DNA from 4 places in the Clostridium pacaense genome. Region 3 is predicted to be linked to each of the others. Evidence: riboswitches for the same ligand, from Rfam matches in the RefSeq annotation. Region 3 holds a riboswitch; each other region holds the start of a gene.
The links. Region 3 has a riboswitch for thiamine pyrophosphate ahead of thiD (bifunctional hydroxymethylpyrimidine kinase/phosphomethylpyrimidine kinase). Riboswitches for the same ligand answer to the same signal wherever they lie in the genome.

Region 1: another riboswitch for thiamine pyrophosphate. It lies ahead of thiC (phosphomethylpyrimidine synthase ThiC); the one in region 3 lies ahead of thiD (bifunctional hydroxymethylpyrimidine kinase/phosphomethylpyrimidine kinase).
Region 2: another riboswitch for thiamine pyrophosphate. It lies ahead of thiS (sulfur carrier protein ThiS); the one in region 3 lies ahead of thiD (bifunctional hydroxymethylpyrimidine kinase/phosphomethylpyrimidine kinase).
Region 4: another riboswitch for thiamine pyrophosphate. It lies ahead of thiW (energy coupling factor transporter S component ThiW); the one in region 3 lies ahead of thiD (bifunctional hydroxymethylpyrimidine kinase/phosphomethylpyrimidine kinase).

The regions. Positions count from the first base shown of each region.
Region 1 covers NZ_JAJFEB020000005.1:211,968-220,070, forward strand. Annotated here, with positions in the region: gene LK536_RS40880 (family 1 glycosylhydrolase) at 1-466, opposite strand, end outside; gene LK536_RS40885 (beta-glucoside-specific PTS transporter subunit IIABC) at 490-2,412, opposite strand; gene licT (BglG family transcription antiterminator LicT) at 2,412-3,263, opposite strand; gene thiC (phosphomethylpyrimidine synthase ThiC) at 3,515-4,822, opposite strand; TPP riboswitch at 4,931-5,041, opposite strand; gene LK536_RS40900 (winged helix-turn-helix transcriptional regulator) at 5,121-5,486, opposite strand; gene LK536_RS40905 (DUF2156 domain-containing protein) at 5,625-6,665, shown strand; gene LK536_RS40910 (metallophosphoesterase) at 6,758-7,300, opposite strand; gene LK536_RS40915 (metallophosphoesterase) at 7,651-8,103, opposite strand, start outside.
Region 2 covers NZ_JAJFEB020000011.1:146,810-154,912, reverse strand. Annotated here, with positions in the region: gene LK536_RS47855 (AEC family transporter) at 1-521, opposite strand, end outside; gene LK536_RS47850 (thiamine phosphate synthase) at 655-1,254, opposite strand; gene thiH (2-iminoacetate synthase ThiH) at 1,247-2,401, opposite strand; gene LK536_RS47840 (thiazole synthase) at 2,497-3,288, opposite strand; gene thiF (sulfur carrier protein ThiS adenylyltransferase ThiF) at 3,348-3,989, opposite strand; gene thiS (sulfur carrier protein ThiS) at 3,992-4,189, opposite strand; TPP riboswitch at 4,387-4,489, opposite strand; gene LK536_RS47825 (ABC transporter permease) at 4,603-5,430, opposite strand; gene LK536_RS47820 (ABC transporter ATP-binding protein) at 5,447-6,217, opposite strand; gene LK536_RS47815 (polysaccharide deacetylase family protein) at 6,420-7,910, opposite strand; gene LK536_RS47810 (HIT domain-containing protein) at 8,036-8,103, shown strand, end outside.
Region 3 covers NZ_JAJFEB020000007.1:138,278-146,380, reverse strand. Annotated here, with positions in the region: gene LK536_RS43505 (sodium:solute symporter family protein) at 1-828, opposite strand, end outside; gene LK536_RS43500 (LytR/AlgR family response regulator transcription factor) at 1,032-1,733, shown strand; gene LK536_RS43495 (sensor histidine kinase) at 1,741-3,045, shown strand; TPP riboswitch at 3,141-3,249, shown strand; gene thiD (bifunctional hydroxymethylpyrimidine kinase/phosphomethylpyrimidine kinase) at 3,395-4,186, shown strand; gene cytX (putative hydroxymethylpyrimidine transporter CytX) at 4,199-5,395, shown strand; gene LK536_RS43480 (peptidylprolyl isomerase) at 5,572-6,336, shown strand; gene LK536_RS43475 (L,D-transpeptidase family protein) at 6,546-7,982, shown strand.
Region 4 covers NZ_JAJFEB020000010.1:75,853-83,955, forward strand. Annotated here, with positions in the region: gene trpD (anthranilate phosphoribosyltransferase) at 1-516, opposite strand, end outside; gene LK536_RS46545 (anthranilate synthase component II) at 622-1,203, opposite strand; gene LK536_RS46550 (anthranilate synthase component I family protein) at 1,200-2,765, opposite strand; gene thiE (thiamine phosphate synthase) at 3,284-3,967, opposite strand; gene thiM (hydroxyethylthiazole kinase) at 3,954-4,796, opposite strand; gene thiW (energy coupling factor transporter S component ThiW) at 4,829-5,374, opposite strand; TPP riboswitch at 5,442-5,551, opposite strand; gene LK536_RS46570 (M29 family metallopeptidase) at 5,817-6,968, shown strand; gene LK536_RS46575 (SLC13 family permease) at 7,022-8,103, shown strand, end outside.

The sequences.
Region 1 (8,103 bases), on a different contig from region 3:
TCTCACAGTATCTCAGATAAAAACCAATCAGCTTCCTGTTGGTCCATGAACCGTACCCCGTCACCAGATGATACGGCATTTCAAAATGATACAGCGTCACAATGGGTTCAATCCCATTGGCAAGCAGTTCGTCCACCACATCCGCATAATAGCGGATACCTTCCTGATTCGGCTCTTCCTCATCCCCCATGGGATAGATTCTGGACCAGTCCACAGAGATGCGCAGGGCCTTAAATCCCATCTGCGAAAATAATCCGATATCCTCCCTGTAGCGGTGATAAAAATCAATTCCCCTGTGGGATGGATAATATTTCCCGTCCTCAATTTCCTTACAGATTTCCCTTGGGACTTCGTGGGAGCCGCTGGTCACCAGATCCATGATTGCAACTCCCTTTCCGCCCTCCTGCCATGCTCCCTCGCACTGATGGGCCGCAATGCTGCCTCCCCATAAAAAGTCATCTCTCATCCTTATCTGCTCCTTTAAACACTCTAAAATACAACACTCAGGCAATCTTCATCCAGACGGATGTTCTCACATACAGCGGGAATCACATCCAGGAAATGGGTTGTATTGGTGACAATGACCATGATGGTCGTGTCATAGCCCTCCCCTTCAATGGCTTTCATATCCGCTTCCACCAGAAGCTGTCCGCGCTCCACCCGCTGTCCCTGCTCTATATGGGCCGTAAAATGTTTTCCGTCCAGCTGCACCGTATCGATACCGATATGGATTAAAAGCTCCACGCCGGAATCGCTTTTGATTCCAATGGCATGTTTGGTTGGGAACAGGCATACCACCTCTCCGCTTACAGGCGCATAGACCTGGTTGCCCGAAGGTTTTATGGCTATCCCCTTTCCCATGGCCCCGCTGGAAAATGCCTTATCTTCCACCTGTGACAGCTGAACCACCTCACCTTCAGCCACTGCCATCAGTGGTTCCCTGTGGATATTCCCGCCGTCCGCGTTTCCTGCCTCCGGACCGTCCTCAGCTGATTCAGCCGGGGCCTGGCTGGCCGGCTGTTTTTTGCGGGCTTTTCCGAACCGGAACAAGGAGGTTCCTTCTTTCTGCGCCTCCCCTTCCGGCTGGCACAGGATAAAACCAGCAATGGCTGCAGCCACAAATCCAATGGCAACCGCTGCTATCATATAATAGAAATTATTGAAATCATTGACACCGATATAGGAAGGAAGGCCTGCCAGCCCCCATGCCATGGTATATGTCTTAACCCCCATCAGTCCTGCAAACAGTCCTCCCAGCCCTCCGCCGAATATGACAGCCAGGAACGGACGGCGGTATTTCACAAACACACCGAACACAGCCGGTTCCGTACAGCCTAAGATAGCCGAGAAGCTGACCGTGCCGAATAATTCTTTCTGTTTCGCATCCTTTGCACGGAGGAAATATCCAAACATGGCGCCTCCCACTGCAATGTCGGAGATGGTGCAGGCTGCCAGGAACAGGGGGTCGTATCCCATTTCCGCCAGGAAGGCCATGACCACCGGCATAATGAAGTTTCCGGCTCCCATCATGATCAAGAATGGCTGGATTGCCGCATAAAAAGCCACCACGCTCCAGTTGCCCAGGGTATTGGCCAGGAAGGTACATACAAAACTGATTCCCTCGCCGATCCAGGTTCCGATGGGCCCAAAGAACATCAGGGTAACGGGCAGGGTTATCACCAGGGTAAATACCGGAATCAGGAAATACTGCAGAAGGTTAGGTATGACCTTCTTAAGGAATGCCTGCACATATCCCATGAACCACACTGCCAGCAGGATTGGGATAAAGGAGCTGGAGTAGGTTATGGCCGGAAGGGGAATCCCGAATACGCTGAGTCCTTCCACCCCGTTAATGGAAGCAGAGAGCAGGGTTGCCGCCAATGCCACCGCAAGGTAGGGACTGGCGTTCAGGCGTTTGGCGCATGCCATGGCCATGAATACGGGGAGGAAGAAGAACACAGCCCCCCTGATGGAGTCCAGGACAATATAGGTGGGGCTGTCCGCCGACACCAGTCCCATCAGGGATACCAGGGACAGAAGGCCTGCCAGCATACCTGCCGCGATGATAGGTTCCAGTAGCGGTGTCATGGATTCCGATACCAGGTCAAGGGCCGCCTTAAACGGATTCTTCCTGGTCCTGGCCTGGGGTCCTGATGCCTCTGTGCTGATTCCCAGCATGGATATCAGTTCCTCATGCACCTCTGAAACATGGGTTCCGATGATGATCTGATATGCCACGTCATTGGACACCACGTCAATCACCCCGTCCATGGCCTTAATTTCTTCTGTTTTTGCCTTGCTCCGGTCCTTTAATGTAAAACGGAGCCTGGTCATGCAGTGCACGACCGCGCTGATATTATCCTTGCCGCCTACCAGGCGGATGATGTTTTCATTCATTGTCTGATATTTCATCAATCTTCCTCCTTCTTTTCATTTCTGTTCGTAACCCTGTGTATATGCAGGATAAGATATGTTTCCTCATCGATGGTCAGTTCCATCTTAAAATTTTCTTTAATGTACGCCCGGATTTTTACAGCGCACCCATATGCGGCAGGATACAGCATCCTGACCTGGGAATTCAGCGCCTTGTCATTATCCTCAAATACCTGTCCGGCCTGAAGCCGCTGTATGAAATACTGCAGATGGGTAATAAGGCGCATATAGTTCACAGATGACTCATCCAGACGTATATTATAGTGATACTGGATGATGGACAGGATATCCTTAAGGACCTGCATGGCCTCTATCGTCTCCTTCAGGTCCTTCCCCTCGGACTGCAGGTTGACGAAATGAAGTGCAATGGATACCGCCTCATCCTCAGGAAATTCCACATGGAACCGTTCGTTTAACAGCTCCAGCGCATGCAGGCCGATCTGGAAATGCCTGGGATAGAATTTCTTAACCTCCCAGGTCAGGGGGCTGCGGATAAACTGCCCTTTCCCCGCACGTTTCAGTGCAAAGTCAATATGATCCAATAAGGTCAGATATAAATAATCATTTGCCTTCTGCCCCAGCAGCAGCTCGCCCTGTGCAATGACATCATTGACAATGTTCAGATATTCCTCGTCCGTGTTGGCGAGCAGGTAGCTGAAGTGTTCCAGCATATCATTGGAGTCTAAAACATATGTTTTCTCGATTTCATTTTCTCCTATGGACTGGCCAGCCTTTTTTCTGAATGATATGCCTTTGGAGTAAACAATCAGTTCACTGCCCCCTTTTTTCACCACTGCAACATTATTATTTAAAATCTGACTTATCTTCACAATAAATCCTCCTTTCCAGAAAAAAAAACTCAAACTACACGGAAAATAAAAATTTTCAGTGTAATCTGAGTTCTGCCTGCGTACCAGTAACATACTCACTTCGTGACTCCCTAGTCACATAAGTTTTCTTTTCTAAGTTTTTCTCTGATTTTTATTCTATATAATAATTCTCACAATGTCAAGCCCTATTTTCATTTAAATTTATGGAATATTTACAGTACCTGGAAAGCTGGCTTAGGCAAGTCCGCCTGTCATTCATCAAATATGCTGACACTCTCCCCTTTCAGTATCCGGTTCATATTCTTAACCGCGCAGAAATTGCCGCACATGGAGCAGGTGTCCTCTTTCTCCGGCTTTGCGGACGCCCTGTACCTCCTGGCCTTTTCCGGGTCAATGGAAAGCTGGAACATGCGCTCCCAGTCCAGGTCCCTGCGTGCAGCGCTCATCTCATGATCCCACTGTGCGGCCCCTTTGACGCCCTTTGCAAGGTCCGCTGCATGGGCCGCAATCCTGGATGCCATGATTCCCTCCTTCACATCCTCCAGATCCGGCAGCCGCAGATGTTCCGCCGGGGTCACATAGCAGAGGAAGGACGCGCCGCTGGCAGCTGCCAATGCCCCTCCGATGGCAGCAGTTATATGGTCATATCCCGGCGCGATATCCGTGACCAGCGGACCCAGGACATAAAAGGGCGCGCCCTTGCAGATGGTCTGCTGTATCTTCATATTGGCCTCAATCTGGTTTAAAGGCATGTGCCCCGGTCCTTCGATGATGACCTGGACATTCTTATCCCACGCCCTCCTGGTAAGCTCCCCCAGCGTCACCAGTTCCTCTATCTGGGAAATGTCCGAGGCGTCCTCAATGCATCCGGGGCGGCAGGCATCCCCCAGGCTCAGTGTCACATCATACTCCTGGCAGATGTCCAGTATCTCATCAAAGTGTTCATAAAACGGGTTCTCCTGCCCTGTCATCTCCATCCATGCAAATATGATGGAACCGCCTCTTGATACAAGATTGGTCAGGCGTCCTGCCTGTTTAAAACGCTCTGCGGTCCGCCTGTTTATACCCACGTGGATGGTCTGGAAATCCACTCCGTCCTCCGCATGCATTTTCACGATATCTATCCATTCGCGGGAGGTGATATCCTTTAAGGGCTTGTGATAATACACCACGGCATCATAGATGGGCACCGTGCCTATGATGGCCGGGCATTCCCGGGTCAGCATCCTCCTAAAGGTGCGGGTATCCCCGAAGGAGCTTAAATCCATGATGGATTCCACTCCCATGCGGACTGCGTCATTGACCTTTAAAAGTTCCATATCCAGGTCCTTACAGTCCCTGGAGGTGCCCAGGTTAACATTGATTTTTGTCTTCAGCATGGAGCCGATTCCGTTTGGTTCAAGGCACCCATGGCGCCTGTTGGCAGGAATGGCCACCTTCCCTTCTGCCACCAGCCTCATCAGCTCTGCCGGTTCAAACTGTTCCTTTGCAGCCACCTTCCCAAGTTCCTTTGTCAGGATTCCCTTTCTGGCCGCATCCATCTGCGTTGTGTAGTTCATGTCTTTCCTCCTCTTCTTTTTGTGGTAAATAAAAATGGCCCACTCCGTCAAGGAATGGACCATGAATGAACTCATGCGCTGCATCTGCCGCGCAGATCAGATGCGCGGTTGATGTACTTCCATATTTTCCCTACGTTGGCATTATCCAAATCAGGTATAATAGGTCGAAGTTCGATTACTTCCTCTCAGCCTGCTTCACAAGCTCCCTGTTGTGGTTGTATCATATAAAAATCTTATTATATCCGTATCATCAGTTTATTCGGTATTGTTTTAAATGTCAAGCTTTAAATTTCAGCCTTTAAATGTCAGCCTTATTCTGCTCCCGCCTGGAGGGCAGACGGTGCTTCTCCCCCCACTCGCACATCATGTCCAGGATGGGAATCAGTGATTTGCCCCGTTCCGTCAGGCTGTATTCCACCTTAGGCGGTATCTGTGGATACTCTTCGCGGTGTACCAGCTGGTCGCCCTCCAGTTCCTTCAGCGTGACGCTGAGCGTCTTGTATGAGATTTCCCCAATGTACTTTTTCATCTCATTGAACCGCACCACCCCAAATTCCATAAGGGTGTAGAGGATTGTCATCTTATATTTGCCGTTTATAAGGGACAGGGTATAGCTGAATCCTGTCTCCCCAAGGCTGGCCTGTGATATGGAGCATTTTCCCATCTTACACTCTCCTTCAGGTAAGTACCATACTTCTATGTTAGTACCGCACCTTGATGTTCGTACTTGTAATTTATAATGATACTGTTAAAATTATAATATGTCTAAAAAGAAAAGTCAATCACGGAGCGTAATCATATAATGGATAAAACATGCAATAAAAAACAGACCGGGTCATGTACCGGCTCATGCTGTGCACAGACCTGCAGCTATCAGGTTTCGGGGAATACGGCCCTGTCCATGGATTGGGGCGGCAATGCCCCAAGCATCATCCGCAGCACCCCTATTGAGTTCAGGGAACTGTCCATCGCGGACCGTTCATGGATGGCCCCCATCCTGGCGGCCGAGGACAGCCTGGCATCCGATGGATGCTTTGGGACGTTCTTTCTCTGGGGAAGGGCGTATGGAATGACTGCGGCAGACCTGGGGAGCCGGATGATTGCCAGGTACCAAACGGAGGATGGACTGTTCTTCTCCTATCCTGCCGGCAGCGGAACACTAAAACCTGCCATCACCCAGATGAAGCGGCTGGCGGAACAGCTGGGACAGCCCCTTTTAATCAAGGGCGTGACCGAGGCGCAGAAGCAATGCCTCCTGACGGAATTCCCCACACAGTTCCGGTTTGAGGGACTTCGGGATAGTGCGGATTATATCTATGAGGCAGGAACCCTGGCCAGTCTTGGAGGGAAAAAGCTGCATAATAAACGGAACCACTGCAACCGCTTTGAACAGGAATGTCCGGACTGGCACTTTGAAGTGCTGGGACAGGAACATATAAACTCCTGCCTTGCCCTTCTGCAAAGCTGGGAAGAAAATCATGAAGGGCTTGAAAGCGGTATGCCGGAAGCGGAAAAGGAGGCCATCCTCACGGCCTTTAAACATTATGATGCCCTGGGGCTTACAGGCGGCGTCCTCTATGCCGGGGACCGGCTGCTGGCCTTTACCTTTGGTGAGCCGGTAGGCGGACATGGGTTTGATGTAAGGTTCGAGAAAGCCGATATCACGGTCCACGGCACATACCAGATGATTAACCGTGAATTTGTCCGCCATCTGCTTAAGGTCTATCCTGAACTGCACTATATTAACCGTGAGGAAGATATGGGGATGGAGAATCTGAGGAAGGCAAAGGAATCCTACTATCCTGCATTTATGCTGGATAAATATGCGGCCCGCTGGGAATAAGCGGACCGCTTCCTGTTTCAATTAATCCTGTTTCATGTAATCCGGCTTCCTTTCATCCGGCTTCCTTTCATCTGGCTTCCTTTCATCCGGCTTCATCCCCCCTGTTTTTTCCCTTTCCCATCCGCCTCCAGTATCCCTCTCCTGATTGCCTCAAATGCAATGGGCGCATATCCAATCCGCTCCACACAGGCACAGAAACTCCGTTCAGACACATCCGCATACATGGGGTTGTTGTGGACATGACCGAATATATTGGCATAGGGACTGTATATATTCACATACATGGGTTGATGGGATAGTATATAGAATTCATCTAAGACAACGGGAAGGAAACTCACCTCGCCGAATCCCATATCCATCCACCTTCGGCTGTCAAAATCCCTGTCATGGTTCCCTGCTATCAGGATCTTATGTCCATTCAGCCTTCCCAGTATGGCCGTTATCTCCCCTGCGTCCATACCGCAGGCAAAATCGCCCAGATGATAGACCGTATCTTCCGCCCCAACCACACGGTTCCAGTTTTCAATCATCTGCTCATTCATCTCATGGCCATCCTTAAAGGGTCTTCCCTCATATTTCAGTATTGCGCCTGCATCGCCAAAATGGGTGTCTGATATCATATAAATATTTCCCATAAAATCCTCCTGGTTGCCTTTTGCATTTTTTGTATATTTATATTATTTTATTTAATATCATGTTCATTTGATATGATTCATTTTACCACACCACCATGGCAAATCACAGGCCCATCGCAAATATTTAGGACTTAAAACATTTAGGATTGTTTCAATCCACGCTCGGTATATTGTCGAAGTGCGACTGCATCCTACGTAGATGCGTGGTTGACCTCATGGCAGTGGGGGATACCGATTACTCTCCGCCCACCACTGTCGTTAAGTTTGTTTTTGGCAATTCATCTCACCACCTTAGAGGATGGGAGAATCCTTGCTAATATTTGTTGAAAGGATTTACCGGATTCCGCCTGTCATCCGTCCACTCCCCAGAACACGGAATCCGTATAGAACATGCCGTCTTCAATTACCATTCCGGTGAGCCGGTACCCAAATACGCACCCTGTATCCATGCAGATGGTTCCCCAGGAAGGCAGCATCTGCGGTTTCCTGTCCTCAATGACTTCTGTATGTCCTTTGCCATCCAGATAAACAGGGTCAATCACGGGTGTATGCCCCACGATGGCAATTTTCCCGCTGTACCCATTCCCCTCAGCACTGTCCCTGTCCCATAGAAGGATATCAGCAGTGTTTTCCGCCATCCTGTCTGTCCTCACCCCTGCATGGGCGCAGATGAAATCCTTTGTCTCAAAGTACAGCTGCATACGTCCGAACCAATTGATATGGCGTGCATAATCATGTCTGTGTTTTTTGAAGGATCTTACAGTCTCCACACCCCCATTCATAAACCACATCTGCCGGCTGAA
Region 2 (8,103 bases), on a different contig from region 3:
AGCATATAGGTGTCAAAGGGAATGGATCCCAGGAACCTTTTCCACACAGGCGTCTGCGCGGAGCCATTGTCCCCGGTATCCAGGTGAAGCAGGGTGGTTACCAGGGCATAGGAACCTCCGGTCATCATCACGGCATTGCCGGTATCAAACATGCAGGCGGCCACGGAGCCGGCCGGGCCGAAAAAGTTCTGGATTAAGGGCAGGGTAAAACAGCCGATGTTGTATCCTGCCATATTAAGCATGGTGAACATCCGGTCCCGGCGGTCCAGCTTTCCTGTCAGGCAGTAGGCTGCCAGAAAGGGGAGGAGGCTGCACAGGAAACCCAGGACAATCATGAGGTAAATGGATGGTTCCTTTTCAAACCCGTAAAAGGAGTGGATGACAGCGGCAGGCAGCGTGATGTTGAGCACAAGCCTGCTGAATGTCTTCTGGTCATTGCTGCTTAAGATGTTCTTGTGCCTGAGCAGGCAGCCTGCCAGTATCAGTGCGCCGAAGGCGGCTGGTTTTATAAGGAATCCCATGGATGTAAGCCTCTTTTTCTATATGATTTCATTACCCTGCAAAAAGGTCTGCTGTGGGTTAATTCTACTGCTGCCAGGGGGGCGGCGTCAACTGTTTTTTGTCTTAGGGCGTGTTTGGAAATCCGTTCCTATCCTAGATTCCCATCATTCCCGACATGATGCATCCTCCGGCTGCCCCGCATCCCAGCACTTCCTTTATCTGTGCCTCATCCAGGCGGATGCCGCCGATTCCATAGACAGGGATGTCAACCGCTTCACAGACCGCGCGCAGGAAGCCGGTTCCGCGCGGAGGCAGCCCTTTTTTGCAGTCCGTGGCATAGATATGTCCGGCAGTGAGGTAGGAGGCACCAAGGGCCGCTGCCTCCAGGGCTTCCTCCACACTGTGGACAGAGACGCCTATGGTCTTAAAGCCATCCGGAAGGCCTGTGCCGGATGCCTCCCTCAGCCGCCACAGGGGGAGATGGATTGTATCCGCGCCCAGTTGGCGGGCTGTTTCCATGAAGCTGTGGGCAATGAAGGGAACCTGATATTCCCTGCATATCTTCATCACCTCTTTGGCCAGTTCACCATATTCAGCATCCGGCAAGTCCTTTTCCCTCAGGATCAGGGCGGCCGGATGGAACCGGCAGACCCGGCGGATCTGTTCCGCAAAAGGTCTGGAACAGAGGTTCCTGTTGGTGACCGCCAGGATGTGTCCTTTCAGTCCGGGGTCCGTTATCAGATTCTCATACATAGATATAATCACTCATGACCGGCTGCAGATTCCGCGCAAGCAGGTCATGGAACACCTCATCCACGCTCCGCCCGTCCGATATCTCAAACTGGTCGTCCCCTTTCTCCTTGATTTCATCTGAATGGCTGCCGATGCCCGTGCTCACACCTGCCGATATCTTGGTGGCGGCAATGGAAACCAGGTTGTCCCTTACCCGGGCGCACTCCCTGGTGGAGATGGTGATGCTGGCCCACGGCATCAGGAGGCGGTAAGCGCATACCACCTGAAGCAGCTGTGTCTCGTGTACATCCATGGGATTGATTCTGTCATTGTTGATGATCGGCCGGAGCCTTGGACAGGAAAATGCAATCTCAGCATGGGGGTATTTCCTCTGAATGAGCCAGGCGTGGCAGCCGGTTGCGAATGCGTCTTTGCGGAAATCCGCCAGCCCCAGGAGGGCGCCGAAGCCAACGCCCCGCATACCGCCTTTAATGGCCCGTTCCTGTGTGTTGAGACGGTAAGGGAAACATCGTTTATGACCGGACAGATGCAGGGTTTCGTATTTACCGGAATCATAGGTTTCCTGGAATACCGTTATATAATCAGCCCCGCATCCGTGGAGATAGGCATATTCATCCGAATTAAGGGGATAGATTTCCAGCCCGATGACCTTAAAGTAGTTCCTTGCAATCCGGCAGGCCTCCCCGATATAGGGGACCGTGGATTGGCTGCGGCTTTCGCCTGTAAGTATCAGGATTTCCTGCAGGCCGGTGGCGGCAATGGCTTTCATTTCCTCCTCAATCTGTTCCGGGTCAAGCATTGCCCGCCGGATCTTGTTCTTGCAGTTAAACCCGCAGTAAATGCAGTAGTTTTCGCAGTAATTGGCAATATAGATGGGAGTGAACATCTGGATGGAGTTGCCGAAATGTTTTCTTGTCTCTGACTGTGCCGCCCTGGCAATCTCCTCAATGAGGGGCTGCGCGGCGGGGGAGAGGAGGGCTGCAAAATCCTCAAGGTTTCTCATGTCATGGTTCAGGGCGGCCTTTACATCGCCCGCCGTATAAGACGCCGGGTCATAGGCCTCCATCAAGGAAAGGACCTGGCGGTCAATGCCGGAATCAAGGACCTCCATGTCCGGGAGATAGGCCATGTGGTCGGTCCGCTCCATTTCCAGGTCCTGCTGTACCTGGGTGTTCAGTATACTTTTATTCAGTACATTGGTTTCATTCTTGTTATTGGACATAGCATCTGCCTTTCTGTGGTTCAGTCATGAAGGAATCCGGTCAGGGGGGAGGAGGCGCTGGCCTGCTTATCCAGGGTTCTCCCGAGTCCGGCCAGGTATGCCTGCCGCCCGGATTCAATTGCCAGCTTGAATGCATGGGCCATGGCGGGCACGTCCCCTGCGGTTGCAATGGCTGTGTTGGCCATGATGGCAGCCGCCCCCATTTCCATTGCCTCGCATGCCTGGGATGGACGTCCGATTCCCGCATCCACGATGACTGGAAGGTCAATCTCGTCAATGAGGATCTGGATGAAGTCCTTTGTGCACAGCCCCTTGTTGGTTCCGATGGGAGCGGCCAGGGGCATGATGCACGCGGCGCCCGCATCGGCCAGGTCCCTGGCTGCGTTCAGGTCCGGGTACATATAGGGCATGACCACAAAGCCCTCCTTTGCAAGGATTTCGGTTGCCTTCACGGTCTCGGTATTGTCGGGCAGCAGGTATTTCGTGTCGTGGATGACCTCTATCTTTACAAAGTCCCCGCAGCCTGCAGCCCTGGCAAGGCGTGCTATGCGCACGGCTTCATCCGCATTCCTGGCCCCGGAGGTATTGGGCAGAAGGGTGACATGCTCCGGTATATAGTCCAGTATGTTAGCAAGCCCTCCTTCATTTGCCCTGCGCAGGGCCAGGGTGATGATCTGGGCATCTGCCTGTTCCACGGCAGCGTGGATTAAATCCAGGGAATATTTGCCTGAACCCAGGATGAAACGGGAGGTGAAGGTATGCCCTCCCAGGATGAGCGGGTCGCGGTCTTTCTCAATGATGTTGTCTGTCATGGTATGAAATCTCCTTTTTAATATGTTTGATGTGTCTGCTGTGGATGTTTCAACACGCCCTACGCCTCCTCCTCACCGAGGATCAGCCGTACAATCATGTTGGCCTGATGGGCGGCGCAGAGCATTACCCTGGGCGCCATGAGGCCGTATCCGGATTCAGGATCCGAGATGCCGTCCCCGCAGAGGTAGAAGTGTTTCCCTGCTTTCCTGGTAATCACGGCATTGCTGCTGCCATAGCCGGCCATGCCGGATGCGGCCACCAGATATTTGCCGGGGAAATGGGCCAGTATGCCGTTGGCCAGCATGGCCTTGGCCTGGGGACGGTCAAATGCCTCGCAGATAATGGTTTCCCGGTCAAACAGGGAAACCAGGTTATCCTCTGTCACCTTCACGCAGTCCGTGTAAATATCCAGATATGGGTTAATTTCCCTTAGTGCGTCTGCCAGCGCATCTGTCTTGTATCTTCCCAGATGCCTGGCCGTATACTGCTGCCGGTTCAGGTTGGTAATGTCCACCACGTCATAGTCGATGAGATGCAGGTGCCCCACGCCGATCCTTGCCAGCGCTGATGCCACATGGGAGCCAAGCCCTCCAAGCCCTGCCACGGCAATCCGCGCATGGTCCAGCCTTTCCTGGACCTCTGGGGTATGCCGTTCCCGCAGGGCTTCCTGCAGCTGTTCCCTGGTCACTGTATCAGCCATAATCATCCTCCTCCTACAAAATTTACGATTTCCATTACATCACTGTCCGTCAAAGCGGTTGCGTCATAGCTGTTTTTAGGCAGTATGCTGCCGTTCAGCTCCACGGCAATGCGGTCCAGACGGTAATTGTGTTCCAGAAGATATGTCCGGACGGACACGGGCTGCGTCAGTACGACGGTAATGCCATTGATGACTGCCATTGTTCCACCTCCTTTCCCTGCGGGATTGTTGTGCGATATCAGCATAAAAAAAGTTCACGAAGCAATACACCCGCGGTGGTGCACCCCTTCGTGAACATCTGCTCACTCTGTTTACCAATATGGATTTTAAGGCAGCCGGATGTAAGATATCTGGCTTTAACGCAATAAAAAACGGGAATACCAAGGTATTCCCGCATATAAGCTGCTTCATGGGTCCCTACGTTGGCATTATCCAAATCAGGTTCATGGGTCGAAGTTCACAACTTCCTCTCAGCCTATCAATAAGCTCCCCTATTTATGGAAATCAGTATAAGATATGGAAGGGGATTTGTCAACAGGAAATTTGTGATCTGCCTGTCTGCAAAAGGCAGCATCCTCACTGGACCGTAAGGATACTGCCTCCATACCGGCGCCTAACTAAGCTTACTTATCCTCTTTTCCGCATACGCGATAATCTGGTACAGCACCCCGGACACAATACAAAGTATCACAATGGAGGTCACCACCATGGTCATGGCAAAGGTCTGGGACCCATAGGTAATCAGATAACCAAGTCCGGCCTTGGCGGACAGGAACTCGCCGATGATGACGCCCACCAGGCACAGCCCGATGTTCACCTTCATATTGCTGATGAGCATGGGCAGGGAACCTGGAAGCAGGACCTTTACCAGCACATCCTTCCGGTTGCCGCCCAGGGAGTATATCAGCTTGATTTTCTCCGTATCCATCTGGGTAAAGCCGGTGTAGAGTGTGAGGATGGAGCCGAACACGGCCACGGATACGGCTGCAACGATGATTGTCTTCATGTTATTGCCCAGCCACACGATGAGAAGAGGGGCCAGGGCTGATTTCGGAAGGCTGTTTAAAAGCACAAGGAATGGCTCCAGCACCTGGGCCACGCTTTTGCTGGACCATAAAAGCAGGGCGCAGGCCAGGCCAAAAACAGTGCATAGGGCAAAGCTTACAAGGGTCTCCAGCAGGGTCACGCCTGTGTGGAGGAACAGGCTGCCGTCCCGTGTCATGCTTACCAGGCATTTGGCAATCATGGTGGGGGAGCTGAAGATGAAGCTGTCAATCCAGTGCATGTCAGCCGCCAGCTCCCAAAGGGCCAGAAGAAGCACTAAAAGCATGATGCGGCAGATGGTGACCTGGCGGTGGCGGCGCAGTTCCCCTTCCACAAAGGCCTGCTGGGCCACGGACATTTCACATGTGCCGCAGTTTTTCCTACCCTGTTCCTGCATGGTATAACAAGGGCCGTTATGATTCATATGTCTTCAGCTCCTTCCATACGGTATTAAAATAATTGGAAAATTCCGGGCAGTTACGCCTGTCAAGGGAGCGGGTGCAGCCTTCCGGGAAATCAATGGATAAAACGGACTTCACCCGTCCGGGCCGCGCGGACAGCACGACAATACGGTCGGCCACACTGATGGCCTCAGACAGGTCGTGGGTCACCAGGATGGCCGTTTTATGGGTCCTTCGTATGATGGAGCTGATATCGTCGCACACGGACAACCGTGTCTGATAGTCCAGGGCGGAAAATGGCTCATCCAGCAGCAGTATATCCGGCTTTAAGGCCAGGGTCCTGATTAACGCGGCCCTCTGGCGCATGCCGCCGGAAAGCTCGGAGGGCTTTGCATATTCAAATCCGGCCAGGCCATAGGCGGACATCATATCCAGAAGTTCAAGCCTGGCAGGTTCGTCCAACCGTTTTTGTATTTCAAGTCCAAGGGAAATATTGGAGAAGATGTTGCGCCATTCAAATAAATGGTCCTTCTGCAGCATATAACCGATAGCAGAGTGTGTCTTGGACAGGGGGGCGCCGTCAATGCTGATGGTCCCCTTTTCAGGCTGGGTCAGCCCGCTGAGCATGGTCAGGAGAGTGGATTTTCCACAGCCTGAAGGTCCCACGATAGCAACAAATTCCCCGGCAGACACATCAAATGATATATTGGAAAGGGCCAGCGTCTCACCATCCAATGAGTGGTAGGAGTAGCTGACCCCATTTACTTCCAGTTTGGGAATCATGAAAAAGCTCCTTTCAATTAGAAATCAATTCCTTGATTTATTATATGTTGACAACTGGAAACAGTTCGTGCGTTCTTGCCTGTACATGTGCGACGGGGAAAAATAAGAATGGGGAAGCCGTATCTGGAAAAAGAAAAATAAAACAGGCAGTGTGCGGTCTGCTTCGTCATGAAGCGGCCGGCACACTGCCTGGGTTTATATCTTACTGGTAACTCCATTCCACCGGAGTAGGTCTTGCGGAATCAAATATCTGCGCCGCATCGAATAAATCACTTAAACGTTTTTTGGAAGGGTCTGTCTGGGTCATGTCCTCATAAAGCCGGTAGCCGTCCAGGTTCCTCCTTGCCATGCGCAGATAGTTATTACCCATCTGCATCCAGTATGGGGTGCTGGCATCCACGTTGCAGAAATACCGGAAGCCCTTGGACTCCAGATACTTAAACCGCGGGTTGTCCTCCTTATATGCATGCCAGTCAGCAATGTCATTGCCGTAAGGATAGAGCAGGATATCCGTGGGACCGATCAGGGATTCCACCTCGGCTTCCCACTTGTCCGTGTCCGCGCGGAAACGCTCCTCGGAGATGGCAAAGCCGTCCTCCGGATTCTTGGCCACGCCCAGCTGCAGATGGCCCCAGCTGTGGGAGGCCAGCTCCCAGCCATTGTCCCTTAAGCACTGGGCCACCTTGGCGGCCTGTTCCCGGTCCGCCTCATAGGTGGGGCTATCGGAATACTTGGAGGCGGCTGTCCGGTAACCCAGGATGCCTTCATATCCGGTAAATGCAATGATGGCCCTTGCGCCCTTGTATGAGAAATCAGGATGTTCCTGAATGAAATCCTCCAGCAGGGGAACCAGGTCGTAGGAGCCGGTGGACACACTTCCATCGTCCATGGTCATCTCACAGGTGGGCTTACCGTCCGCGCCAATCACAATACGGCTGGCAAAGCCATCCCCGTCCATGTACGGGTAGTAACAGACATCGTCCTGTGACATGACGAATGGCTTCTTACCCTCCGGCAGCATGATGTTGCCCTTCACGAACCGTTTATTGCCGTTTCCATCCGCCTCTTCATAGGCAATGTCGTGGATCCGTACCAGCACATAGCCACGTTCATACATGGATTGGAGCATTTTCATGAATTCATCCTTAGTGGTCATGACTGAATTATAGCCCCCGCTGTCCTTGTCCCCGTCAAATGCCTTGGAAGTATCCATAATCAGCGTGTGGAAGAATACATGGGTAATCTGGTTCATATCGGCGGGTACCAGCGCCGCCTTTTCTGACTCATACCGTCCCAGTGCTTCCTGCATCCTGGCTTCGGTAACGTCCATGCCGCTGTTGTTGATGAGGTCAATGGCCTTGTCATAATCGTAGCCCAGCGCCAGCCTGTCTGCCTGGGCAATGAGCCTTGAAACATCATCCTGGATTACCTGTGTCTCCTCCGTGGACGGTACGGGGCTGTCCCCTCCGCCTGAAGAAGGGCCTGCCTGGGCAGAGGATACAGCCGCCTGGACAGAACCCTCCGGCCCGGTGGGCTGTTTCCCCAAAACAAACCGGTAGAGGGTGAAGACACCGCCCCCTACCAGTAGTGTGATTGCCAGTAATACGATGAATGTCGGAAGATGCCGCGACATCATGGTTAATTTATGTCTGCGCCTGCGTGCCTGCCTGCGTCTGAAATCTGCTTTACTCATAAATCTGCTCCTATATGTGATACTTGTGTATCATTATAGCATAGAAATGGAAAAGTTGGTACATAGAAAGAAAAACAAATATTGGAATTGCATTTATCATCCATTAGTGGTATGTTAAAACCGGAATGAAATCAAACATAAAGGAGATAATGGTCATGGAAGAGATGGTAAAAGATACGAATTGCGCATATTG
Region 3 (8,103 bases):
GGTCGGTATGAACGCATAGATGAAGTTCACCAGCGCGGCCAGCCATGCGCCGCCCTTGGCCGCCTTTTCATCCCTTGCGGCATAGAAGCGCGACACCGCTTCCTGGCCCACGGAGAAGGTGGCCGTGTACATGATGACCAGGGAAATGATCCCGAACAGGTCATATCCCTCAAACAGGTTCAGGGTGCCTGCCGGGATGTTGGCGGATATCTGTCCCCAGCCGCCTGCATAATTCATGGCAAACGGAACAGCGATGATCATGCCGATCACAATCAGGAATACCTGGACAAAGTCTGTCAGCGTGACGCTCCAGAGGCCGCCCATGATGGAGTAGATGGTAACCACCACGGCAACGATGATGACGGCTACCTGGTAATCAATGTTTAACATGGTGGACAGGATGACTGCGGATGCAATGAACTGTCCGGCTGTAAGACCCACCAGGGGCAGCAGCATGATGATGGCTGTGATGATGCCGCAGGACTTGCCGTAGCGTCTGCGGAAATACTCAGGAACCGTCTTAACGGTGGCTGCCCGGAACTTGGGGGCAATGAAACTTAAGATGATGAATGCAATGCCCATGGTGGTGATGTACCAGGAAGCGCTGAGTCCATAGCCGGACATACCGTTCTGAACAACGCCCAGGGAGCTTCCGCCGCCGATTTCAGTGGCTGCCAGGGTGCCTGCCATGAGAAGCGGTCCAAGGCGGCGTCCGGCTACCATGAAGTCGGTGTTGGTGGAAATCTTGGTGGATGAATACCATCCGATCCACAGCATGAAAAGCAGGTAGACGATTACAATGATTGTTACAATGATGTTTGTACCCATAAAATCCCTCCTGTAATAATTTTCTTACAATAAGTGTACCATAAACCCGTTGTGTACTTAATGACCATTTCTGCAGAAAATATACCAAATATGACATTTCCGCCAGAACTTGACTTATGGGAGGAATCACCATAAAATAGAAGGAAATGTACGGGGGATATTACGGACAGGCGCCTGGTTCCATAGGCGGAGGGGGATGAAGGATGCTTAAGATTGCTGTCTGCGATGATACAAAGGAAGAATGCGCCCTGGTCGTGGGGTATACATCTGCTTTTTTCAGGGAACGCGGCAGGGAAGTACAGATTGATACATATGGGAACGGGACCGGACTGCTGGAATCCGGGAAGCAGTATGACCTGTATCTGCTGGATGTGATGATGCCCGGGCTTAACGGCATTGAGACAGCTGCCCGTCTGGGAAAAGGGAGCAGCCCGGTGGTCCTCATCACCTCGTCCCTGGAAGCGGCGGTGGATGGCTACAGTGTCAATGCAGCCGGGTTCATCCTGAAGCCCGTGGGGGAAAAGGACTTTGAGGCCACCATGGAGCGGGTGGTAAAGCAGCGCCTGGGCGGGGATGACGCCTGTATATCCGTGGTACATAACCGCGTGCCCCTGCAGCTTAAGCTGGACCGGATTGCATGGTTTGAGAACCGGCTTCACCGGGTCTTTGTAACCCTTACGGACGGGGAAGTGATTTCCATCCACCAGAAGCTGACCGAACTGCAGGAGGAACTGGGGGGATACCCGGGGTTCCTGCGCTGCCACCAGAGCTATCTGGTCAACCTGGAACAGGTGGAACGGCTGGAGGATTCCTGCTTCTATATGAAGGACGGCCAGATGATTCCCATATCCAGGAACTTTTACAAGCAGAGCAAGAATGCATATTACCATCACAGGCTGAAATGAGGTTCCTATGAACGACAATGCATGTACGATTATCCTGAACCTAATCAACATGGCCGTGCGCATGATGCCCATCTTTGTATGTCTGGAGCCAAAACACAGGAACCGGGAAAATATCGCGGCCGTGTCCGCCTATCTGTGGGTCATCATGGTATCCATGCAGTCCCTGTTCCATATCAGGCCGCAGGTGTTTTTTGTATTTCAGGGTGTGTTTTCCTGCCTGTTTTTTCTTGTGCTGCTTATCTTCTTCCAGGGCGGCCTGCTGGAAAAGGCATTCCTCTACATATCCGCCTGGCTTTTTGCAGTGCTGTCCACGTCCCTGAATGAATTCGCGGCCTGGCTGCTGCTTAACCGGGTCAGCCTGACCTATGGGCAGATTTCCGTGGTAGTGTCCCTGGTCTCTGCAGCCGGATTCTGCCTGTTTGTCCGTTACTTTCTTAAGGATACGGTGCAGCGCCTTTTTGCACAGCTCTCTAAACGTTCCTGTTCCCTGCTGCTTACGTATCCGTCTGTATCCCTGCTCGTCCTGTTCATCGGCACCAACACCATATTCTCGCCCAGGTCCCTGGCAATCAGGGGGATAGAGGACATCCTGTTCTTCCTTGCCCTTTGCGCCATGATCCTGGTACTCTATGTGATGATCCTGGGCAATACCCTGGGAATCATATGCCGCAGGAAGACGGAGGAGGAACTGCAGTTTGCAAGGCAGCTCATCGGCAAGCAGAGGGAGCACTATAACCAGACACTGGATTATATCGAACAGGTCCGCATCATCAAGCATGATTTCCGCCATCACATCCATGCGCTGCAGAACATGGGCAAGGAGGAGCAGGAACGGTATCTTCAGAACCTGAAGGAGGAGCTGGACCGCGCGGCCGACATGGTATTCTGCCAGAACCAGGCTGTCAACGGCCTGCTTCAGGAATATGCAGCAAGGGCCAGGCAGGGCCGGATTGATTTCGAAGCCAGGATGGACCTGTCGGCCCATGTCCCGGTGGATGACCTGACACTGTGCATTGTCATCGGAAACCTTCTGGAAAATGCCTTCGAGGCATGCAGGCGTCTGGAAACGGAACGGTTCGTCCGCATCCAGGCCAGATGGATGGAGGACCACCTGATGATGATGGTGGAAAATTCCTATGACGGCCAGATAAAGCAGAGCGGCGGCAGGATCCTTTCCAGCAAAAAGGACGGCGGCCTTGGAATCCTCAGCATACGCAGGATATTAAACCACCCGGGGGACGAATTCGACATGGATTATGACGGCGCCACATTTACCGCCATGGTTAAAATCGTGGACAGGATGATAAGATAGCTGGCCAAAGGCCGGGATAAGGATTGCAGCGGCCATCATGGCGGGATGGAAAAACAGATTGCTTTTTCCTGATTACGAGTTATAATAGGATTTGTAAATAGACAACGGGGAGCTCACTTAAGTGGGCTGAGAGTAGGCTGTTCATGCCTAGACCCATTACCTGATTTGGATAATGCCAACGTAGGGACCATAGGGATTATATGCCGGCGGTGCACCTGTTTTGGTGTACCGCCGTTTTGGCGCGCCTGCACGAGGACGGTATCCGTTTCAGTTACTTTATGGCCCGGCGGCAGATCGGGGGCACCACCTTCTGCCGCCTAAGAAAATTAATGCGAAAAGGAGAATGACTATGTACACAGCATTAACAATCGCGGGAAGTGATTCCAGCGGAGGCGCCGGCATCCAGGCAGATTTAAAGACCATGACAGCCCATGGGGTTTACGGCATGAGCGCAATCACGGCCCTTACTGCACAGAACACAACCGGCGTAACAGGAATAATGGAAGTAACACCTGAATTTCTGGGTGAGCAGCTGGATGATATTTTTACGGATATCTTCCCGGATGCAGTAAAAATCGGAATGGTTTCCTCGGCAGGACTGATTGAGATGATTGCAGGAAAGCTGGCCTTCTATCATGCGTCCCATATTGTGGTGGATCCGGTCATGGCAGCCACCAGCGGTTCCAGGCTCATTGACGGGGAAGCGGTTGCTGTCCTTAAGGACAGGCTGATTCCTATGGCGGACCTTCTGACCCCCAATGTGCCGGAGGCGGAAATCCTGTCAGGGATGAAGATAAACTCCCCCGAAGATATGGAACAGGCGGCCCGCCTCATTGGGGACAGGTGCGGATGCGCCGTGCTGTGCAAGGGAGGCCATCAGCAGAACGATGCCAATGACCTGCTGTACATGGACGGGCAGGCTAAGTGGTTTTACGGAAAGCGGATCAACAATCCCAACACCCATGGAACCGGATGCACCCTTTCCAGCGCCATTGCCTCCAACCTGGCAAAGGGGATGCCCATGGACCTGGCCGTGGAACGGGCCAAGGCATACCTGTCCGGCGCCCTGGCTGCGATGCTTGACCTGGGAAAGGGAAGCGGTCCCATGAACCATGCATTTGCCATCCGTGGCGAATATTAAGGAGGCGGGGATATGAGCGGAAAAAAGACTTCTGTATTCAGCAACGGCTTAATCTGGTTCGGGGCCGGGGTGTCCATTGCGGAGATACTGACAGGTACATATCTTGCGCCCCTGGGATTTGGCAGGGGGCTGGCAGCCATCATACTGGGCCATATGATTGGCTGCGCCCTTTTGTTCCTGGCGGGCCTTATTGGCGGGTATACGGGAAAGAGCGCCATGGAAACCGTGAAGATGAGTTTTGGGGAGCGGGGGAGCCTTCTGTTTGTGCTGCTTAATGTGCTTCAGCTGGTGGGATGGACCTCCATCATGATATACGACGGCGCCCTGGCGGCAGGAGGCATCTATGGGGCGGGCCGTTGGGTCTGGTGCCTGGTCATTGGCGGCCTGATCCTCATATGGATATTGATTGGAATCCAGAACCTGGGGAAAATCAACGTAATAGCCATGGGGGCGCTTTTCATCCTCACCCTTATCCTGTGCCGTGTCATATTCGCAGGCCATGGCGCGGCGGTTGGCATATCAGACGGGACCATGAGCTTCGGGGCCGCTGTGGAGCTGTCCGTGGCAATGCCCCTGTCCTGGTTCCCTTTGATCAGCGATTATACCAGGGAGGCTGAAAAGCCCTTTGCCGCCACGGCGGCCAGCGCGGCGGTGTATGGCATCGTAAGCATTTTCATGTACGTGATCGGTATGGGGGCGGCCATCCATACAGGGGAGTATGATATTTCCGTCATCCTGGTAAAGGCGGGACTGGGCCTTACCGGACTTCTGATCGTGGTGCTGTCCACGGTTACCACCACATTCCTGGACGCATATTCAGCCGGGGTATCCAGTGTATCCATCTCTTCCGCCATAAAGGAAAAATGGGCGGCAGTGGCAGTGACGGTGGTGGGTACCGCGGCGGCCGTCACATTTCCCATGGACAATATCACGGGCTTCCTCTATCTGATAGGATCCGTGTTCGCGCCCATGATTGCCATCCAGATAACCGACTATTTCCTGCTTGGCAAGGACTGCAGCAGGGATGCCTATTGCGTCAGGAACCTGCTTATATGGCTGGCCGGATTCATCCTCTACCGGCTTTTGATGCAGGTGGATACACCGGTGGGGAACACATTGCCGGACATGGCGGCCACCATGGCGCTCACCTATGTGTGCCACAAGGTATCCTCAAAGGATACGGGAACGGTAAATGTGATGAAAATGTGATAATTCTATAAAGTCCTTTACGTGGACAAGGTTTGGATGTTACAATATGCTCTGGCAGTTCATGCTTAATACCAGGAACCTTCCACTGCAGGGCGTGTTGGAAAACAGGCCCGGGATGTGCCGGGACATGCGGCTTATGGCGGTGATATACGGTTCCAGATGAAAGAGGAGCAGTTATGATGAAAAAATGGATGTGCGTATGTGTGACAGCCATGCTGGCGGTTTCCATGCTGGCCGGATGCGGCGGCAGGTCAGGCAGCAGTGATGCGGTGGCCCAGACCACAAAAGCGGAGAAGGAAAGCCGGACAGAGGCAGATACGAAGGAGCAAACAAAGACGGATACGAAGACGGAAACAAAGGAACAGGCGGGCAGTGAAGAGACCACAGGCACAGAAGGACAGGCAGGGGACAGCTGGATCTCACCTGAAGACCTGGAGGCAGCGGCCGGAGAGCATCATGTGAAGATCACGGTCAGGGATTATGGGACCATATCCGTAACACTGGACGGGGACAAGGCGCCGATTACAGTGGCGAATTACCTGAAGCTGGCCAAGGAAGGCTTTTATGACGGCCTTACCTTCCACCGCATCATTGACGGTTTCATGATTCAGGGCGGCGATCCCCTGGGAAACGGATTAGGCGGATCCGATGAGGAAATCAAGGGGGAGTTTGCCAGCAACGGCGTGGAGAACTCCTTATCCCACACAAGGGGAGCCATATCCATGGCCCGCTCGCAGATAAAGGACAGCGCCAGTTCCCAGTTCTTTATTGTACATGAGGACAGCACGTTCCTGGACGGGGAATACGCATGCTTCGGTTATGTGACAGAGGGCATGGAGGTAGTGGATGCAATCTGCGGGGACACCAAGGTAGAGGATAACAACGGTACCGTGGCAAGGGAAAACCAGCCGGTTATTGAGAGTGTTGAAGTGATTGATTAAGAGGACAAAAGACGGGGATGGATTCCTGCTTTGATGCAGGACGCCATCCCCGCCTTACTTTCCTCTTAGGTAAATCCTAACCTATCATTAATTAATTCTTACATTTTCCATTAACCGGTTGAAATTATGCTAAAAGGTTGTTATGTTAAGAAGGCAGAATGCTCCAATGGGGTAATTCTGGAAAAAGAAGTAAGATTGGGGTTTGATTTATGCAGAAATCAGAAAAAGGAAGAACCATTGGCAGGATGTTCGTGACGGCTTTGGCAGCAGCGGCCCTTGCAGCTGCATTTGCAGTGACATCCCTTGCAGACCAGGATGCTGATACATCCAGATTCGTGCCCGGCACCAGGGTAAACGGCGTGGGAATCGGCGGTCTTACAACAGATGAGGCAAAAACCAGGATAGAAGGTTTTTATGATGGCGAATATACATTAACCATCCGCAGACGCGGGGGTTCAGAGGAAACAATCAAGGGTACGGACATCGGGTACAAGGTAACGGTTCCCGAAGGGCTTCAGGCCATCCTGGATGCCCAGAATGCATCGGGCCGCAATTCGGGTCCGTCCACGGACAACTCCCATACCATGGACATGACGGCGGCCTATGACGCGGAGGCCCTGACGGCAAGGATAAAGGCGTTATCCCTTATAAGCGGTTCCGGTATCACGGTGACAATGGATGCCCGCATCTCTGCGTATGAGGAAGGGAAGCCCTTTACCATCATCCCTTCGGTGCAGGGTAATAATGTGGATGAGGCTAAGACCATAAGCGTGATTGAGGCAGCGGTAAAGGCGGGACAGGCATCCGTGGACGTGGACCAGGCCGGATGCTATTACCAGGTCAATGTGCGGGAAGACAGCGGGGAGCTGAAAGCCTTGTGCGACACCATGAACCGGTACAGGAACGCAACCATCAATTATGTGTTCGGGGATGTGAAGGAACCTCTTACAGGAGAGACTATCTGCAGCTGGATTACAGGAAGCCAGGGAACCACGGCAATCCTGGACCAGGAGAAGGTGGTGGCATTTGTTGCCGGCCTGGCAGGAAAGTACGATACGGCAGGGACCGCCAGGACATTCCATACAGCGGGAGGCCGGGATGTGGAAATCACCGGACCTTACGGATGGAAGCTGGATGTGGCGGGGGAGAGCGCTGCCCTGATCCAGCTGATTCAGGCAGGACTTGCAGAGGGGGAGCAGGACAGGGAACCGGTATATGCCGCCTCGGCCGCCAGCCGCACAGCGCCTGACTGGGGGACCACATATGTGGAAATCGACTTGACCGGGCAGCATGTGTACATGTTCCAGGAAGGGAACCTGGTGTGGGAAGCGCCCTGTGTCACAGGGAACATTGCCAAGAATTACAACACGCCTGCGGGAATCTACAGCCTGACCTATAAGGAGATGGACCGGATACTCAGGGGAGCCAAGAAAGCGGACGGCACCTATGAATACGAGAGCCATGTGGATTACTGGATGCCCTTTAACGGAGGAATCGGCCTCCATGACGCCAACTGGAGAAGCAAGTTCGGAGGAGCCATCTACCAGACAAGCGGAAGCCACGGATGTATCAACCTGCCCCCGGCCAAGGCAAAGGAGCTTTACGGGCTGGTTTATAAGGGGATGCCGGTACTCTGTTACGAGTAGCGGCGGTCTTCTGGGATAATTGTTAAAAATGTATGCTCTGCCCATAAAATCCTGATTATTTTCTACTTGCAAAATAAATGCAAACAGGGTAAATTAATCAGATGAATTCATAGAAGCAGAG
Region 4 (8,103 bases), on a different contig from region 3:
GCTTCTGATTCCTATTTCCTTCCTCACCGGCGCAGCGTATTTCATGGAGGAGTGGTAGGCCGGGGCAAACAGGAAACACATCCCTGTCTGTTCCAGCACCGCCTCCGCCTGGTCCGCTGTCAGGGCAAGCTGGGCGCCCAGGCACTCCAGCACATCCGCGGCCCCGCTCTTACTGGATACGCTGCGGTTTCCGTGCTTTGCCACATGGATGCCTCCGGCCGCCGCCACGAATGCGCTTGTGGTGGAAATGTTGAAGGTTCCCACTTCATCCCCTCCCGTGCCCACAATATCCATGACCGGGAACGGCGGGGCCAGCTTCACCGCCTTATCCCTCATGACCGTTGCGCAGGCCGTAATCTCATCAATGGTCTCCCCCTTCATCCTGAGCGCTGTCAGGAAGGAAGATATCTGCGCCTGGGTTGCCTCCCCGCTCATAATCTCATCCATTACTGCCTTTGTCATATCAAAATCCAGGTCTGCCCTTTCTACTAACTGATGGATTGCCTTCTGAATCATAATCATTCTCCTTTTCAAATAAAACTGCGGTTGATAGGTCACATATGCCCACTGTATAGCTGCATATTCACGCTGGAAAAACAAGCTGTAATATCATGCTGGAAATCACGCCGTACAAGCAAGTGAAAGGAAATTCCCCAGTATCTGTTTCCCATCCGGCGTCAGGATGGATTCCGGATGGAACTGAAGTCCGTAAACCGGATATTCCCTGTGCTGCACGGCCATCACTTCCCCTTCCTCCGAATCCTTTGCAATGATTTCAAGCTCCCCGGGCAGGTTTCCTTCCTCAGCCGCCAGGGAGTGGTATCTGGCGGCCTGTATCCTGGGCGCCAGCCCCTTAAACAGTGGTGACTGGTTGTTCACCTCAATGCTGCTCTGCTTTCCGTGCATCAGCTTCCTTGCGTGTGAGATGGTCCCTCCGAATGCTTCACAGATTCCCTGATGTCCAAGGCATACGCCCAGGATAGGCATCCTGCCCTTCAGTTCCCTCACCGCCTGTTCCAGGATGCCTGCATCCTTGGGATACCCCGGTCCCGGGGACAGGACCAGATGGCTGGGGGACATTCCCTTAATGTCATCTATGGTAATCCTGTCGTTCCTGACCACCCGGATGTCCGGGTCGATGCTTCCAATCATCTGCACCAGGTTGTAGGAAAAGCTGTCGTAATTATCAATCAGAAGTATCATTTATCATCTACCTCCCCTGCGTTCTTGATGGCGTTTATCACGGCCATTGCCTTATTTGCGGATTCCTCATATTCCAATTCAGGTACGCTGTCCGCCACGATTCCTCCTCCGGACTGGACCGTGACTGTCCCGTTCTGTTTGACCGCCATGCGGATGGCGATGCATGTATCCATATTTCCAGTAAAATCCAGATAGCCAAGCGCTCCTCCGTATATTCCCCTGGGGACCTGCTCCAGTTCCTCGATGATCTCGCAGGCCCTGATCTTGGGCGCTCCTGACAGGGTTCCGGCTGGCAGCAGCGCCTCAATGGCGGAACAGCCGTCGTATCCAGGTCTTATATCTCCCTCCACCTGGGAGCAGATGTGCATGATTTTCGAGTAGCGGTGTATCATCTTGTACTCGGTCACTTCCACGGAGTCAAAGGATGCAATCCGTCCGATATCGTTCCGCCCCAGGTCCACCAGCATGTTATGTTCCGACAGTTCCTTTTCATCTGCCAGCAGCTCCTTTTCCAGTCTCCTGTCCTCCTCATCCGTGGCTCCCCTGGGCCTTGAGCCGGCCACCGGGAACGTGGTCAGACGGCCGTCCTTCAGGCGGATCAGCGTTTCCGGGGACGTGCTTATGATTTCATCGTCATCTATGTTCATGTACACCATGTAGGGCGACGGGTTGGTGGTGCGCAGGACCCGGTAGGCGTTTAACAGGCTGCCGCTGTAGGGACTGGAGAACTGTCTGGAGATGACTGCCTGGAAAATGTCGCCGTCCAGGATGTATTCCTTTGTTTTCTCCACTGTATCACAATAGGCTTCCCTGGATACATTGCAGGTAAAAACGGGTTTGGATACGGATGTAAGCTTTTTCAGCGGGGCCGTCTCATTGATCAGGGATGCGATGGCCTCAATCTCCCCGCACGCCCTTCCATACTCCTTCATCAGGTATTCCAGGTACTGGGTTTCCTTTGGGCGGGAATCCGGGGAAGGAGGATTAAAGGCCACAAGCCCCTTGGCGCCCGGATTTTCCTCAATGTTCCTTCCGGTCCTCATGTTAACCACAATCCCGATTTTCTGCTTCAGGTGGTCGTAGGCAATCACCTTGTCAAACAGCATCAGGTCGTAATCATTGGCTTCCCCCCTGGAGATATGGAGGGTGGGTTCTGCATATCCAATCATGGCATATGCAAAATACCCCACGAACCCGCCTGTGAAAGGAGGTTCCCCGTCAAGCCTCGGGGACTGGTAACGGTTCAGGATTTCCCTTATGACCTGAAGGGGCTGGCTGGTGGGGATAGTCTGGGACGGTATCTCTTCCATGCTGCTTTCAATGGTTACCAGGCTGTTTTTGCAGGTCACCCGCATGACAGGGTCATACCCCAGGAAGGAGTAGCGCGCCCATTTTTCCCCGCCCTCAATGCTCTCCAGAAGATAGAAGCGGCTGCTTCTGCCAGCAATGCGGCGAAGCAACGTGATGGGGGTGACGATATCCGCGTACACCTCGCGGCAGATGGGGATGATATCGTATTTGGGGGAAAGATTCAGTATTTCTTCACAGGTTGGGATAATCATATGGGAATGTCTCCTTTCTGGTTGTGGGTGCGGCTGCAGGGCCAGTGTCATCCGGCTTACATACTCCGGGCGGTCCGGATGTTGATCATCTGCAAAAAAAGAAGCCTCCATCCCTAAGCTGACCAAATGTCAGCAGGGACAAAAGCTTCTGAAAACTTCTGCGGTACCACCCTGGTTGGCGTATTCCTGTTCCATGGAGTCCACCCCATGGATATAAAAAAGCATCAAGTCAAAAATAACCTGATGCTGTGTCATCGAACAAGAATTATAATACGCCCGCTCTGTAACGCACCATCATGCGTCCTCCCTGGTAACGGTGGGATACCCGTCAGCCCATACTCCCATCAGCTTAACACTGCTGGTTTCCAGCTGCCCTCGCAGGTCCATTCAGACTCTAATCCAACGCTCCCTTACACCGGCCGGAAGCTCTCTGTGCCTGGCATTACAATCTTACTTACTCCTGCTCAACAGTTTCTTATGTTTTGTTGAATGTTGAGCTTATTATAATCACATGATATTTAAATGTCAACTGTTTTTTGGAAATAACTTGAATTTTTATCACGGATTTTTATCATGGCTTCTTTTAGCCGGGCAGTAGCCAGGCATATGTCCTGTGCCGCGAAAATGCCGGAAACAATGGCTGCCCCGGCCACGTGGCTGCCTTCCAGAAGCCCGATATTCCCCAGGTTGATGCCTCCGATTGCAACCACGGGCACGTCCGAACAATCACATATGGACCGCAGGGTCTCCATGGTCATGGGCCTGGCATCGGCTTTGGTGGTGGTGCCGAAAACAGCACCGCTGCCCAGATAATCCGCGCCCTGGACACAGGCCCTTTTTGCCTGCTCCACGGTCTTGGCCGTCACCCCCAGTATCCGGTCAGGCCCCAGCAGCTTCCTGGCCAGGCCCGCATCCATATCATCCTGCCCCACATGAAGCCCGTCCGCGCCGCAGGCCAGGGCCAGCTCTATGTCATCATCGATAATCAGCGGGACCTGGTAACGCTCTGTCAATTTCCTGAGTTCCAATGCCTCGGCCAGCATCCGGTCATAATTTCCCTGTCCCAGGTTCTTTTCCCTGAACTGGACCATGGTGGCGCCTCCTTTCAGGGTTTCCTCCACCTGCGCAGACAGACTCCTGCCCTTTGTCCACGCCCTGTCCGTCACCGCATAGATTAAAAGCTGATTCCTATGAAATCTCAATTTTTTTCCCTCTTTCCAGCATCCCGTCATCCAGAATGCTCATATAGTCCGTCAGGTACATCCTAAAGCTGCCTGTTCCGCCTCCTGTCCTGACGGCCTTTCCGGCAGCCAGCTCCCCGCACAGGCCATGGGCGCATACTGCCATGGCGGCGGCTTCCGTCATGGCATCGGCTTCCGTCACAGGCGCGCCCACTGCGCAGAAAGCTCCGATAATCCCATCCAGCATACACCCGCTGCCCGTAATGCGCCCCATAAAGGGATGCCCGTTCCTTATCTTCATGACCCTGCCATGTCCGGCCACAACATCCGTTGTCCCTGTCATCACCACAACAGCGCCCGTACGGTTTCCAAGGGATACGGCGGCTTTTTCGGGCTGGTCCGTCCAATCGCCTGGCACGGAATCCACCCCGCACAGGTTCCCTGTCTCCATCCCCATAAGCGCCTGTTCCAGCATATGGATTTCAGAAACATTTCCCCGTATCACCGATGGCCTGACGGCCTTAAGGATCCTAAGGGCCGACACCCTCCGAAAGGCTGACGCAGTCACTCCCACCGGGTCAAGGATAACCGGATGTCCAAGGCCAGCCGCCTTTTTCCCGGCCAGGATCATGGCCTCAACCCGTTCCTCCTCAAGGGTTCCCATGTTCAGCACAAGGCTTTGGCAGATGGACGTGACGTCCTCCACCTCCTTAATCCCCTGGGCCATGATGGGGGAACCGCCAATGGCCAGCACCATATTGGCCACGTCCCCAGCCGTCACATAATTGGTGATGCAGTGGACACGGGGTGAGGTATCCCTTATTTTTTTTATCCATTCTATCTGTCTCATCTGTCAGTTCCTTCCGGGCTGTACCTGCAGCCCTACCTCCCCTGTTCCTTCACTGCCACGGACGGCTGCACATCGGCATCCAGCATATGCTTCATATACTTAAACGCCCCTGACTTACACAGCACGCCGATGAAGAACGCGGCAATCACGGTTCCGCACAGCGTACTCATAAGGAACGGCATCACGTAGGCAAAGATGGCAGCCTCCTTGCCCATCACCAGGGTGGCAACCGGATAGCACAGGATACCGCCCAGGATTCCCGTGCCGAAAACCTCGCCCCCATACGCCAGGGCCAGCTTACCCGTATGACGGTACAGCATCCCGCACACCAGCGCCCCTATCATGCTTCCAGGGAATGCCAGAAGGCTTCCGGTTCCCATCAGGTTGCGGATAAGGGAGGTGCAAAAAGCCATTGCCACCCCGTACCATGGCCCCAGGAACACGCCGGCCACCACATTGGCCAGGTGCTGCATGGGAAAGCACCTGGACGCCCCGATGGGGATGGAAAAGCCGGACAGCGACACCGCCACCGCCACCAGCATTGCGCTTACAGCCAGTTTCTTAATGTTCATCTTCATATCCATTTCCCTCCATATGAATTAAAAAAAGTCCATACCCCCGCGGGATATGAACCTTGATATACACAATGAAGCGCTTCATATTTCCCTACGTTGGCATTACCCAAATCAGGTACGATAGGTCGAAGTTCGATTACTTCCTCTCAGCCTGCATCACAAGCTCCCTGCTGTTACTTAGCATAGCACCGGCCATCTGTTTTGTCAATCCGGCCGTGGGAAATCCAGTTGGGAAATCTAGCCGAGAAATCCGGCATCTTTAATTTTATTAAAGTTAAGATAAATAATCTTTTATTCCATAGTTGACATCTCATATGGTATTCTTATACAAGAAGAGAAGAAAAAGTTTAACAATTTTAGGTATTCTGCTTAAGCATGGAATAAACCAAACAATTTTTATGCATATCCGGAAATGCATGAAAAGGCAAATGAAAGGAGAAATTGAATGTCAATACAGGTAGGTATCCCACAGGCAGCGATGAATTCGCTGATTGATCTTGTAGACAACGTTGCTGAGGTCAAACCTGGAATGGAGGTTGTAATTGTAGCCCATAAAGACGGGCTGTACGGCGGTGATAATCTGGTGGATGAGGAAGCCGTTTCATGGATGTCATCCGTGGTACAGTCGCGGGGCGCCCATTGTTCCATCCTTTGGCTGGACGATCCACAGGAACCGCATCACTGGCGCTATCCCCCGATTTTAAGAGGAGTTGTTGAGGAAGCAGACCTTGTGCTCTGTACTTCATTTGACATCACTACCACAGAGCTTGGGAATTTCCGCAGACATTTTGAGGATGCCCAGACATGGATGGTGCGCATATTCCCAACCACAGCACCCCTGCTGATGAGCAGATGGGCACAGACGCCTTATGAACTGGTCACGGCCATCCGCCATATCAGCTCAAAGCCGTTCATGAACCATATGTCCAGGTTTGTGCTGACCGATCCAAACGGCACCCATCTGGAAGGCTATACACTTGATCCGGTGAAGCGTCCCGGTATCCCGGGGCTGCCTTATGACTCCTACCGCAAACAGGTCCGGCATGTGTCGTTCTGGCCGGAATGGGTACATCCGCCTGTGAACTGCCAGGATATCAACGGCGTTTATTACTTCGACCGCATGCTCAGCTGGTGGTCCCGCTACATCGGGATCAGGCCGCAGTGGGAGGACTTAATCCGCCTGGATATCAAGGACGGCCGCATCGTAAAGATTTCCGGCGGTTCCGAGGCAGACGCGCTCCAGAGATTCTTAAAGGACATGGAAGGAAAGGTGGGCGATGGCATCTGGAAGTTCGATACATTCCATTTCGGCGTCCATCCCAATGCGGCGGTTACTGAGAATGAATGCCCCAATCCGCTTCACAGAAGGCTGATTGAGCACTCACATACATCGAACCTCCATGTACATATCGGCTCTGCCGGGGCAAATGAAAATTATGGCTATTACACACATATTACCGGAGACATCCGCCATGCAACACTGACGGTAGGTGATACCCTTGTATATGACAATGGATGGCTCTGCTGTCTGGAAGATCCGGAAGTACAGAAGGTTGCCGAAAAGTATCCGGGCCTGCCAGGCATTCCGAAACGATAAACCGGTGATGAATTTATATTGACACAAGTTGATGATGATTAGGGGGTTACAATATGGACTTTTCAGCAATTTCATTAATTGTATTAGTTCTGGTAATAATCGTTGCCTATATAACCAGGCTGAATGTAGGTCTTTTAGCGCTTGCAGTGGCCATTGTCCTGGCACGGTTCGGCGGAATCAAGGATTCCGTCATGTATGGCGGTATCAATCTGAACGTTTTCTGGACCCTGATTGGTATTTATTTCTTCGGGCAGTGTATGACACAGTCCGGGACACTGGCCCTGTTTGCCAAAAAGCTGATTACGAAACTGCCTGTTAAGGCAGAGGTCTGGCCGCTGATATGTTTTGTGTTTACCATGCTGTTTGCACTTTTAGGACCAACCACCATCCTGGCCCTGACCGTGGTGCCGCTGATTACCATTGAAATCGCGGGATACATCGGTGCCAATGTGGAATGTTCCATGATCCTGACCATGTTCGGCGGTCTTGCAGGCAGGATGACCCCGCTTGGCGGCAACCTGGCGGGACAGATTGCAATTGCGGAGGGCGAAGGCTTTATCGAGACAGGGGTTCTTTCCAAAATCTTTTTCTGGGACCATATCCTGGTCTGTACCATACTGGGAATTATTTACTATTTTGTGTTCCGCGGGTTCAAAAAGGATAAGAAGTATGTGTCGGAAGTGGAAGCGCTTAAGGATATCCCTGCCTTTAACAAGAAGCAGTGGATCTGCATGATCTGTATGTTTGCATTCATCCTCTTTTACGCCTTCACCCAGTGGCATATAGGATTCGTGGCAATCATCTTCTCCGTAATCATGATTGCAGCGGGCTGTGTGGAGCAGAAAGATGTGCTTGATAAAACCAAATGGGGAACTGTCATCATGGTTGCCGGCACCGGCATCCTGGCGTCCGTTGTCCAGGCTCTTGGCGGTATAACAATCCTCTCCAACTTTATCGGATATGTTGCAAACCTCCCCATCGTATCCGGGGTTTACAGCGCCGTATCCGGCGTGCTGTCCATGTTTACACACGCCATGTCGGTTCCGATTCCCATTCTTTTTGCAACCGTGGAAGAAACCATACAGAGCCTTGGGGGCACAAGGCAGGATATGTTCCGCTGCCTGGCAGCCATCGG